DNA from 3 places in the Fulvivirga sedimenti genome. Region 3 is predicted to be linked to each of the others. Evidence: riboswitches for the same ligand, from Rfam matches in the RefSeq annotation. Region 3 holds a riboswitch; each other region holds the start of a gene.
What was found. Region 3 has a riboswitch for S-adenosylmethionine ahead of LDX50_RS29520 (O-acetylhomoserine aminocarboxypropyltransferase/cysteine synthase family protein). Riboswitches for the same ligand answer to the same signal wherever they lie in the genome.
Positions count from the first base shown of each region.

Region 1: it holds a riboswitch for S-adenosylmethionine, as region 3 does, so the genes downstream of both, LDX50_RS10250 (trans-sulfuration enzyme family protein) here and LDX50_RS29520 (O-acetylhomoserine aminocarboxypropyltransferase/cysteine synthase family protein) in region 3, are expected to answer to the same signal.
Region 2: it holds a riboswitch for S-adenosylmethionine, as region 3 does, so the genes downstream of both, LDX50_RS16220 (trans-sulfuration enzyme family protein) here and LDX50_RS29520 (O-acetylhomoserine aminocarboxypropyltransferase/cysteine synthase family protein) in region 3, are expected to answer to the same signal.

Region 1 covers NZ_JAIXNE010000002.1:874,620-878,410, reverse strand. The annotation lists gene LDX50_RS10255 (glycoside hydrolase family 2 protein) at 1-49, shown strand, start outside; gene LDX50_RS10250 (trans-sulfuration enzyme family protein) at 55-1,245, opposite strand; SAM riboswitch class I at 1,397-1,503, opposite strand; gene LDX50_RS10245 (FdhF/YdeP family oxidoreductase) at 1,718-3,791, shown strand, end outside.
Region 2 covers NZ_JAIXNE010000003.1:875,211-879,001, reverse strand. The annotation lists gene LDX50_RS16225 (glycoside hydrolase family 2 protein) at 1-640, shown strand, start outside; gene LDX50_RS16220 (trans-sulfuration enzyme family protein) at 646-1,836, opposite strand; SAM riboswitch class I at 1,988-2,094, opposite strand; gene LDX50_RS16215 (FdhF/YdeP family oxidoreductase) at 2,309-3,791, shown strand, end outside.
Region 3 covers NZ_JAIXNE010000008.1:103,161-106,951, forward strand. The annotation lists gene LDX50_RS29515 (homoserine O-acetyltransferase family protein) at 1-714, opposite strand, end outside; gene LDX50_RS29520 (O-acetylhomoserine aminocarboxypropyltransferase/cysteine synthase family protein) at 707-2,026, opposite strand; SAM riboswitch class I at 2,217-2,333, opposite strand; gene LDX50_RS29525 (DUF4136 domain-containing protein) at 2,635-3,261, shown strand; gene LDX50_RS29530 (OmpW family protein) at 3,265-3,791, shown strand, end outside.

The sequences.
Region 1 (3,791 bases), on a different contig from region 3:
AAGAGTACGAAAAGCCAATCAGTCTGTGATTGAAGTTTTGTCTGAATAATCGGCTTAAGATTCCGATAGCTTCAGGGCATTTTCGATATCCCTGATAATATCTTCCGGATGTTCCAGTCCCACCGATATACGAACAAGCCCCGGTGTAATACCTACATTCGCACGTTCCTGATCACTCAGTTTAGAATGAGTAGTAGAGGCCGGATGCGTGGCTATCGTTCTGGTATCACCCAGATTCGCGGTGAGTGATAACATTTGAAGGTTATCCAGGAACTTTCTCCCACGTTCAACACCACCCTTCACTTCAAACGTGAACAGACCTCCGCCATGAAGCATCTGTTTTTTGGCCAGTTCATATTGCGGGTGGGAAGGGAGAAAAGGATATTTAACAAAATTGATTTCAGGATGCTTTTCAAGCTGGCCTGCGATGGCAAGCGCACTCTGGCAATGCCTGTCCATTCGAACAGCCAGGGTTTCCAGGCTTTTTGAAAGAACCCACGCGTTAAACGGCGACATGGCAGGGCCGGTATGCCGACAAAAAAACCGGATCTTTTGAATCAGTTCCTTGTCGCCAATGATTGCGCCGCCAACTGTTCGACCCTGCCCGTCTATGAATTTTGTGGTTGAATGACAAATGAGATGTGCACCATATTTCAGGGGTTGTTGCAGATAGGGCGTTGCAAAGCAATTGTCCACAATCAGGATCAGGTTATGTTTTTTTGCCAGGTTCCCCAGCCATTCCAGGTCTACAAGGTCAAGACCCGGATTGGATGGTGTTTCAACAAAGATCAGTTTCGTTTTTTCATTGATCAGTGATTCCCACGATTCCGGATCATGGATATCGGCATAGGAGTGTGAAATACCCCATTTTGGAAATATCTGTGTCAAAACCTGATGGGTACTGCCAAACAGGGATCGGGATGCAAGCACATGATCGCCCTGCTGTAGCAGGCCAGCCATACTGCTGTACATGGCCGCCATACCTGAGGCAGTGGCTATTCCGTCGTCTCCGCCTTCAAGCAGACATAATTTTTCAACGAGTTCATTGCTGTTCGGATTGGAAAAGCGTGAATATATGTTACCGCTAATTTCATCTGCAAACATCGCCCGTGCATTTTCAGCATCGTCAAAGACGAAACTTGAAGTCATGAAAATTGGAGTGGAATGCTCCTTGTGCGAAGCGTTGTCAGACTGCGTCCTGATCGCGTTGGTTTCGAAATGTTCTGATTCTGAATGTGATTTCATAAAGCAGGTGAACGGAAGCTGAACCTGGACGGCTCTTTCCCTTTCATTTTTTTAGTAATAAAAGTTTGAATGTACAATCCCTCCCGAACAGACCCGTGGGCTGATAGTGCGGATGGCGAAAAAATTTAACTGAATGTTTCAAGGTAATTAAAATTTATAGCTGTCCGTACCTTACGAACCAGGATTTAGCACCGTTCCACACCCGGGAGGTTGCTAGCGTTTCATTGAGCCTGATCTCTCCGCGCTTCTTTATAAATCAATCACCATTTCTTGGAATTGACGCTACAATCATAAATTCAATTTTTTAACATTCAAAGAATTCAAATAAAAAATGTTAGTAGCATGGTCTGATCGCGTAATAGATATACCGTGCAGAAATGAATGCATTGGCGGTTTGAAGGCGTCTTTCATTGATTTTAGGGTTAAATGTGCAGGGTGGTTGAAATGTAAAATTCTCTGTATTTTTAGCCATATGACGAAGAAGGTTTTTGTTCAGCCGCCGGTGAATTACACCGGGTTGAGAGTTTCAGATCCGGCAGCCGTATCAGGGGGAATCAGGGCGGTGAAGTCTTCTATGCACCATGTATTTAGCCAGGTGGGTGTTATGGAAGGAATTCGTACAATGGCTAAATTAAATCAGTTCGACGGATTTGATTGTCCGGGCTGTGCATGGCCTGATCCGGATGGTGACAGGGCCATTGTAGAGTTCTGTGAGAATGGAGCAAAAGCAGTGGCAGAGGAAGCTACCACTGCCAAAGCCGATCCACAATTTTTTAAAAAATATTCAGTGAGTGCGCTTTCTGCATGGTCGGATTATGAACTCGGAAAAAGCGGAAGGATCACTGAGCCGATGAAATTATCCCCTGGAAGTGATCACTATGAACCGATTTCCTGGCAAACAGCTTTCACGGAAATTGGAGAACATCTTAAAACTCTTCCATCTCCTGACCAGGCCATTTTCTATACCTCAGGGCGAACGAGCAATGAGGCGGCATTCATGTATCAGTTATTCGTACGTCAGTTTGGAACAAATAATCTTCCGGATTGCTCAAATATGTGTCATGAGTCCAGTGGGGCCGCACTTTCGGAAACCGTGGGGATCGGTAAAGGTTCTGTTACGCTCGAAGATTTTTATCGTACAGACCTGATTATTATCATCGGGCAAAATCCCGGAACGAATCACCCCAGGATGCTTACGGCCCTGGAAAAGGCAAAGGCTAATGGCGCAAAGATCATTGCGATAAACCCGTTAAGGGAGACCGGTTTATTAAAATTTAAGCATCCCCAGCATGTTGGTGATATGCTTGGGTCCGGAACAGAGATCACAGATTTATATCTTCAGATACGTGTAAATGCAGATGTAGCCTTATTGAAGGCACTCATGAAACTCTTACTGGAGAAAGAACGCGACCAGCCCGGTCAGATTCTGGATCGTGATTTTATTGAACAAAAGACTACAGGCTATTCCGATTTCCTGTCAGACCTCGAATCATATTCACTTCATGAGCTTATTGCGCAAACAAGTATCGGTGAGGACCTGGTAAGGAAGGCTGCAGATTTGATTGCTTCCAGTGAGAGAATTATTGCTTGTTGGGCGATGGGTCTTACTCAGCATAAGAATGCGGTAGATAATATCCGGGAAGTGGTCAATTTACTGCTGATGAAAGGCAGTATTGGAAAACCGGGTGCGGGAACCTGTCCTGTTCGCGGCCACAGTAATGTTCAGGGCGACCGGACCGTTGGCATCTGGGAATACCTGAAACCATCACTTCGCGAAAAATTGAAAGAGAATTTTAATTTCCAGCCACCTGAAGAGACAGGATTTGATACTATTGGCAGCATTGAGGCAATGCATCAGGGTAAAGTGAAATTTTTCATGGCCATGGGTGGTAATTTCCTCAGTGCATCACCGGATACTGAACTCACCGGTAAGGCTCTGATGAATTGTGATGTTACGGTGCATGTATCGACCAAACTAAACCGGAGTCACCTGTCCCATGGGCAAACTTCCTATATCTTGCCCTGCCTGGGAAGAACCGAAGCGGATATACAGAATGGCAGGCAACAATTCGTGTCGGTGGAAAACTCTACCGGAGTTGTTCATCAATCCCGCGGAAATAAGCGGCCTGTTTCGAATCATTTGAAGAGTGAGCCGGCCATTGTAGCCGGACTGGCCCTGGCAGCGCTGGGCGAACGTTCACAGGTCGACTGGCAAGCCTGGTCTGCTGATTATGACCTCATCAGGAATGCCATTGAAAAAACCATACCCGGGTTTGCCAGCTATAATGAACGTGTACGAAAGCCGGGCGGGTTTTACCTGCCCAATGGTGCCCGGGAAGGTGAATTCCATACCAGGGACAGCAAGGCGCATTTTACCGCCAATCAATTGCCGGCGCATCAAATGTCTGAAAATGAATTTATCATGATGACCATTCGGAGCCATGATCAGTTTAACACCACAATTTACGGATTGAATGACAGGTACCGCGGGATACACAATGAACGACGTATCGTACTTATAAACGAACAGGACATGCTCAAGCAGG
Region 2 (3,791 bases), on a different contig from region 3:
CATGCCCAGCGGCGACAGAACACACAGCTGGCAGAACCGAAATTATTATGAGGGTACAGAGCTTTTCCGGACACCGGAATCGGAAAGGATTTTCCGGAATGAGTGGCGCGCAATCATGGATTATCTGCAGCCGTATCCCAGTATTGTGACCTGGGTGCCATTTAATGAGGGATGGGGCCAGTTTAAGACCGAATACATTGCCGCTTTTACGAAGGAATATGACCCGGACAGATTGGTGAATGCAGCCTCGGGAGGGAACCACTTCAGGGTCGGTGACATGCTTGATCTTCATAACTATCCGCAACCCGAAATGTATATGTACGATGCCGAACGCGCGACCGTCCTTGGCGAATATGGGGGAATAGGGCTTGTTATCGACGGGCATTTATGGAATGCCGACCGCAATTGGGGTTACATACAATATAAAACCTCTAAGGAAGCCACCGATAAATATGTGGAATATGCCGATATGCTTGCCAAAATGATTGAAATGGGATTTTCTGCAGCAATCTACACCCAGACAACCGATGTGGAGATGGAAGTGAACGGCCTGATGACCTATGACAGAAAAGTCAATAAGCTCAATGTCGAAAGAGTACGAAAAGCCAATCAGTCTGTGATTGAAGTTTTGTCTGAATAATCGGCTTAAGATTCCGATAGCTTCAGGGCATTTTCGATATCCCTGATAATATCTTCCGGATGTTCCAGTCCCACCGATATACGAACAAGCCCCGGTGTAATACCTACATTCGCACGTTCCTGATCACTCAGTTTAGAATGAGTAGTAGAGGCCGGATGCGTGGCTATCGTTCTGGTATCACCCAGATTCGCGGTGAGTGATAACATTTGAAGGTTATCCAGGAACTTTCTCCCACGTTCAACACCACCCTTCACTTCAAACGTGAACAGACCTCCGCCATGAAGCATCTGTTTTTTGGCCAGTTCATATTGCGGGTGGGAAGGGAGAAAAGGATATTTAACAAAATTGATTTCAGGATGCTTTTCAAGCTGGCCTGCGATGGCAAGCGCACTCTGGCAATGCCTGTCCATTCGAACAGCCAGGGTTTCCAGGCTTTTTGAAAGAACCCACGCGTTAAACGGCGACATGGCAGGGCCGGTATGCCGACAAAAAAACCGGATCTTTTGAATCAGTTCCTTGTCGCCAATGATTGCGCCGCCAACTGTTCGACCCTGCCCGTCTATGAATTTTGTGGTTGAATGACAAATGAGATGTGCACCATATTTCAGGGGTTGTTGCAGATAGGGCGTTGCAAAGCAATTGTCCACAATCAGGATCAGGTTATGTTTTTTTGCCAGGTTCCCCAGCCATTCCAGGTCTACAAGGTCAAGACCCGGATTGGATGGTGTTTCAACAAAGATCAGTTTCGTTTTTTCATTGATCAGTGATTCCCACGATTCCGGATCATGGATATCGGCATAGGAGTGTGAAATACCCCATTTTGGAAATATCTGTGTCAAAACCTGATGGGTACTGCCAAACAGGGATCGGGATGCAAGCACATGATCGCCCTGCTGTAGCAGGCCAGCCATACTGCTGTACATGGCCGCCATACCTGAGGCAGTGGCTATTCCGTCGTCTCCGCCTTCAAGCAGACATAATTTTTCAACGAGTTCATTGCTGTTCGGATTGGAAAAGCGTGAATATATGTTACCGCTAATTTCATCTGCAAACATCGCCCGTGCATTTTCAGCATCGTCAAAGACGAAACTTGAAGTCATGAAAATTGGAGTGGAATGCTCCTTGTGCGAAGCGTTGTCAGACTGCGTCCTGATCGCGTTGGTTTCGAAATGTTCTGATTCTGAATGTGATTTCATAAAGCAGGTGAACGGAAGCTGAACCTGGACGGCTCTTTCCCTTTCATTTTTTTAGTAATAAAAGTTTGAATGTACAATCCCTCCCGAACAGACCCGTGGGCTGATAGTGCGGATGGCGAAAAAATTTAACTGAATGTTTCAAGGTAATTAAAATTTATAGCTGTCCGTACCTTACGAACCAGGATTTAGCACCGTTCCACACCCGGGAGGTTGCTAGCGTTTCATTGAGCCTGATCTCTCCGCGCTTCTTTATAAATCAATCACCATTTCTTGGAATTGACGCTACAATCATAAATTCAATTTTTTAACATTCAAAGAATTCAAATAAAAAATGTTAGTAGCATGGTCTGATCGCGTAATAGATATACCGTGCAGAAATGAATGCATTGGCGGTTTGAAGGCGTCTTTCATTGATTTTAGGGTTAAATGTGCAGGGTGGTTGAAATGTAAAATTCTCTGTATTTTTAGCCATATGACGAAGAAGGTTTTTGTTCAGCCGCCGGTGAATTACACCGGGTTGAGAGTTTCAGATCCGGCAGCCGTATCAGGGGGAATCAGGGCGGTGAAGTCTTCTATGCACCATGTATTTAGCCAGGTGGGTGTTATGGAAGGAATTCGTACAATGGCTAAATTAAATCAGTTCGACGGATTTGATTGTCCGGGCTGTGCATGGCCTGATCCGGATGGTGACAGGGCCATTGTAGAGTTCTGTGAGAATGGAGCAAAAGCAGTGGCAGAGGAAGCTACCACTGCCAAAGCCGATCCACAATTTTTTAAAAAATATTCAGTGAGTGCGCTTTCTGCATGGTCGGATTATGAACTCGGAAAAAGCGGAAGGATCACTGAGCCGATGAAATTATCCCCTGGAAGTGATCACTATGAACCGATTTCCTGGCAAACAGCTTTCACGGAAATTGGAGAACATCTTAAAACTCTTCCATCTCCTGACCAGGCCATTTTCTATACCTCAGGGCGAACGAGCAATGAGGCGGCATTCATGTATCAGTTATTCGTACGTCAGTTTGGAACAAATAATCTTCCGGATTGCTCAAATATGTGTCATGAGTCCAGTGGGGCCGCACTTTCGGAAACCGTGGGGATCGGTAAAGGTTCTGTTACGCTCGAAGATTTTTATCGTACAGACCTGATTATTATCATCGGGCAAAATCCCGGAACGAATCACCCCAGGATGCTTACGGCCCTGGAAAAGGCAAAGGCTAATGGCGCAAAGATCATTGCGATAAACCCGTTAAGGGAGACCGGTTTATTAAAATTTAAGCATCCCCAGCATGTTGGTGATATGCTTGGGTCCGGAACAGAGATCACAGATTTATATCTTCAGATACGTGTAAATGCAGATGTAGCCTTATTGAAGGCACTCATGAAACTCTTACTGGAGAAAGAACGCGACCAGCCCGGTCAGATTCTGGATCGTGATTTTATTGAACAAAAGACTACAGGCTATTCCGATTTCCTGTCAGACCTCGAATCATATTCACTTCATGAGCTTATTGCGCAAACAAGTATCGGTGAGGACCTGGTAAGGAAGGCTGCAGATTTGATTGCTTCCAGTGAGAGAATTATTGCTTGTTGGGCGATGGGTCTTACTCAGCATAAGAATGCGGTAGATAATATCCGGGAAGTGGTCAATTTACTGCTGATGAAAGGCAGTATTGGAAAACCGGGTGCGGGAACCTGTCCTGTTCGCGGCCACAGTAATGTTCAGGGCGACCGGACCGTTGGCATCTGGGAATACCTGAAACCATCACTTCGCGAAAAATTGAAAGAGAATTTTAATTTCCAGCCACCTGAAGAGACAGGATTTGATACTATTGGCAGCATTGAGGCAATGCATCAGGGTAAAGTGAAATTTTTCATGGCCATGGGTGGTAATTTCCTCAGTGCATCACCGGATACTGAACTCACCGGTAAGGCTCTGATGAATTGTGATGTTA
Region 3 (3,791 bases):
GCGCTGATAGCTGTCCGCTGAAAATCCGCCAACCCGATCGTCCTGATCTGTTTGAGTTTTGTTATAGGTCTCCTGATTCCGGTAGGAAAGCATGCCTATGGCCCGTGCCGCCTCCAGGCCTTTATGACCTGCATCCGGATTTTTACTGTTCAATGTAGGATCTGCTTCGAGTGCCATCCGCTGTGCGGTGTTGAAGGCAATACCCCACGCCGAATGTTGTGCATTGGTTGCAATGGGGATGATCAGATCGAAGAGCTGAGGTTCTCGAATAGCCCATTCCAGCAGCTGCTGTCCGCCCATCGAACCGCCGATACCGCAGCGAATTTTTTCAATCCCAAGGTGGTGCTTTAATTCCTGGTGCAGCCCTACTATATCACCGATTGTTATTTCGGGAAAATCCATCCCGTACCTTTCGCCCGTTGCAGGGTTAACAGATGCGGGTCCGGTTGTGCCATAGCAGGATCCAAGAATATTCGCGCAGACGATGAAGTGAGTAGCCGGATCAAAGAGGAATCCCTCACCAACGAGTCCGGGCCACCATTCCACCGGGTTGCTGTTTGCAGTAAGTGCGTGAAAAACCCAGATCACATTGTCGCCGGATGGCGCTAGTGTTCCGAAGGTGTGATACGCAATGGTCACTTCGGGTAATAAATCACCTCCCTCCAGCCTGTACGGCCGGGGGAGATGAAGTTGCTTGGCTAAAGTATCAGACATTGACGCTCTTGCTGATTTTGCTGAATGCATGTTCGAGATCTGCTTTAATATCATCAATGTGTTCAATTCCAACCGAAATCCGCAGCAAGCTTGGCAATACCCCGGAAGCCAGTTGTTCTTCGTCATTCAGCTGCTGATGGGTGGTAGCGGATGGCTGAATAATGAGCGTCTTCGCATCACCTACATTGGCCAGGTGACTTACGAGTTTAAGGTTGTCGATGAACGTTTCCGCATCTTCTTTCTCACCTTTAAGAATGAATGAAAGGACACCCCCAAATCCGTTTCGAAGATATTTTTTGGCTAAATGATGATAGGAAGAACTTTCGAGCCCCGGATAGTTAACGGTCTCCACCTGCGGATGCTGTTCAAGCCATTTGGCCAGTTCCAGGGCATTGTCTACGGTTCGCTGCACTCGTAAAGATAACGTTTCGAGTCCCTGCAGGAGAAGGAAGGAGTTGAACGGACTGATAGCCGGTCCGAAATCGCGGAGTCCTTCAACGCGGGCACGAATTGCAAAGGCAATGTTGGGAAGTCCCAGTGGGTTGTTAAATCCAAATGTGTCCCAGAAATTCAGGCCATGATAACCTTCAGACGGCTCACTGAATTGAGGGAATTTTCCATTGCCCCAGTTATAATTTCCACTGTCGATGATCACACCCCCAATGGATGTCCCATGACCACCGATCCATTTGGTTGCGGAGGCAGTAACTACGGCTGCGCCATGCTCGATAGGGCGGAATAGGTAGCCGGCAGCACCAAAGGTATTGTCAACCACCAATGGAATATCATATTTTTTGGCTACGGCAGCAACGGCATCAAAATCCGGAATATTAAACCCGGGATTACCAATTGTTTCCAGGTAGAGGGCTTTGGTGTTTTCATCGATAAGTTTTTCGAAATCCTCTGCTTTGTCACTTTCGGCGAACCGTGCTTCGATTCCCAGGCGTTTGAACGCCACTTTGAACTGGTTGTAGGTACCCCCGTAAAGGAATGACGTGGAAACCAGGTTGTCTCCGACGGTCAGAAAATTATTCAGCGCGATAAATTGCGCTGCCTGTCCGGATCCTACTGCCAGTGCAGCCACCCCGCCTTCGAGTGCTGCGATGCGCTTTTCAAAGACATCGGTAGTGGGATTCATGATTCGTGTGTAAATGTTGCCGAACTCTTTTAACGCAAAAAGGTTGGCGCCGTGCTCGGCATTTTTGAAGGCATAGGAAGTGGTTTGATAGATCGGTACTGCCCGGGATCCGGTAGTTGCATCTATTTCCTGGCCCGCATGGAGCTGTAATGTTTCAAATTTTAATTCAGACATGACTTTTGTGTTTTTTGGTTATAAGAAATTTAATGGATCTGGAAGGGTCCATCGATCGTTTACCGCAATGGAAAAAATATTAGCGACAACAACAGCCAGCCAGGAATGGAATGGCATGCAATGGCATAACTATCCGTTTGCTGGATTGATTAGAGCGAAAATTGAAATGTGTAGAAATCATAGATACCAATTTATATTCTCCCGCTGATCACCTGAGCAGCAATTGGGATCAGGATTTAGCACCTTGACAAATTTCGTCCGGTTGCTAGCGCTTCACAGAGCCTGTCTCTCCACGCTTCTTTATAAATCGATCGTTCCTGACAATAGGAGGATTCGAATGAAGGGATAAACGTAAGAACGGATTTGAAGGTTTCCAAATTTTATACGCAGAAAAATTTTGTATCCCGGAGGGATCAAAAGGAACCCGTTACGGTAAATTACTCTCCATTACTTCCTTCATAGCCAGATAAAGCGACATATTTGAAATATAATATCGGAATTATAATCTTAAACGGTAATTATCAATAATGTACACTGTACAATTTCAAAATGCGTTATATTTGATACGTCAAAAGCGCAAGATTTATATTAAATAAATGGGAATAAAAATGAAAAAGCAATTCGGAATGGTGATGATGCTGGCAATGCTCATGTCATTTGCAGGGTGTTTTCCGGGAGGACCGGAATTCGTTGATCAGCTGGATGTGGTGTATACAGATTTCGACGAGGAGTTTGATTTTACCAATAGTCTTACTTATTCGCTACCGGATGGAGTGATTGAAATTACAGATAAGGACCCTGGAAACAATCCACCAGAATTCATTGATGAGGTTTTCAGTGATGCGATTCTTGATCGTATACGTCAAAACATGACCGCCTATGGATTTACAGAAGTGGATGAAGACAATGATCCGGATATTGTTTTCCTGGCATCGGCCATGTCAAACGACTTCTATTACTATTATAATCCATGCTACTGGTGCTGGTATTATCCGGGATGGGGACCGGGATATGGATGGGGCTATCCCTGGTATCCGGGTTATGTTTCCGGCTATTCAACAGGAACCATATTTTTGCAGATGGTAGATCCTGCCAATGTGGTAGGGGAAGAAATTCCGGTAGTTTGGACAGGCGTGATAAACGGACTTCTCCAGGGTAGTGACGCGAGCATTGTACAGCGTATCAATGTTACCGTCGATCAGGCATATTCTCAGTCAACCTATTTAGATAAGTAAGAGATGAAAAAGATTTTAATTATAGCTTTGCTGAGTTTCGTGGTTTCCTTTGGTGCAAGTGCGCAAAATATGTCCACGATAATGTACAATGTTGCCATTCCCATGGGTGATCTGAAAGATTACATCAGCCCGGTAAGCGCGAGGGGCGTGTCATATGATTATCAATTTTTCATGACAGACAACTTTGCTCTCGGTGGCGGAATCGGCTGGCAGGTATTCTACGAGGATATCGGATTTTTCGAATCAACGGATGGAACCGCAACGATTTCAGGATACCAGTACCGCTATCTCAACAGTTACCCTGCACACATTACCGGAACATATTTCCTGGATAACGGTGGCACCCTGATTCCATATGCCGGATTGGGAATTGGTGTCATTCATAACAGGAGGGAAACAGATTTCGGCATATTCGCAATACAGGATAATGCGTGGCACTTCAGTTTCAGACCTGAAGTCGGCCTTATGTTCGACGTGAATTACCGCTTCGCGATGAAGGTAAATACACGCTATGTACAGGGCTTCAATAC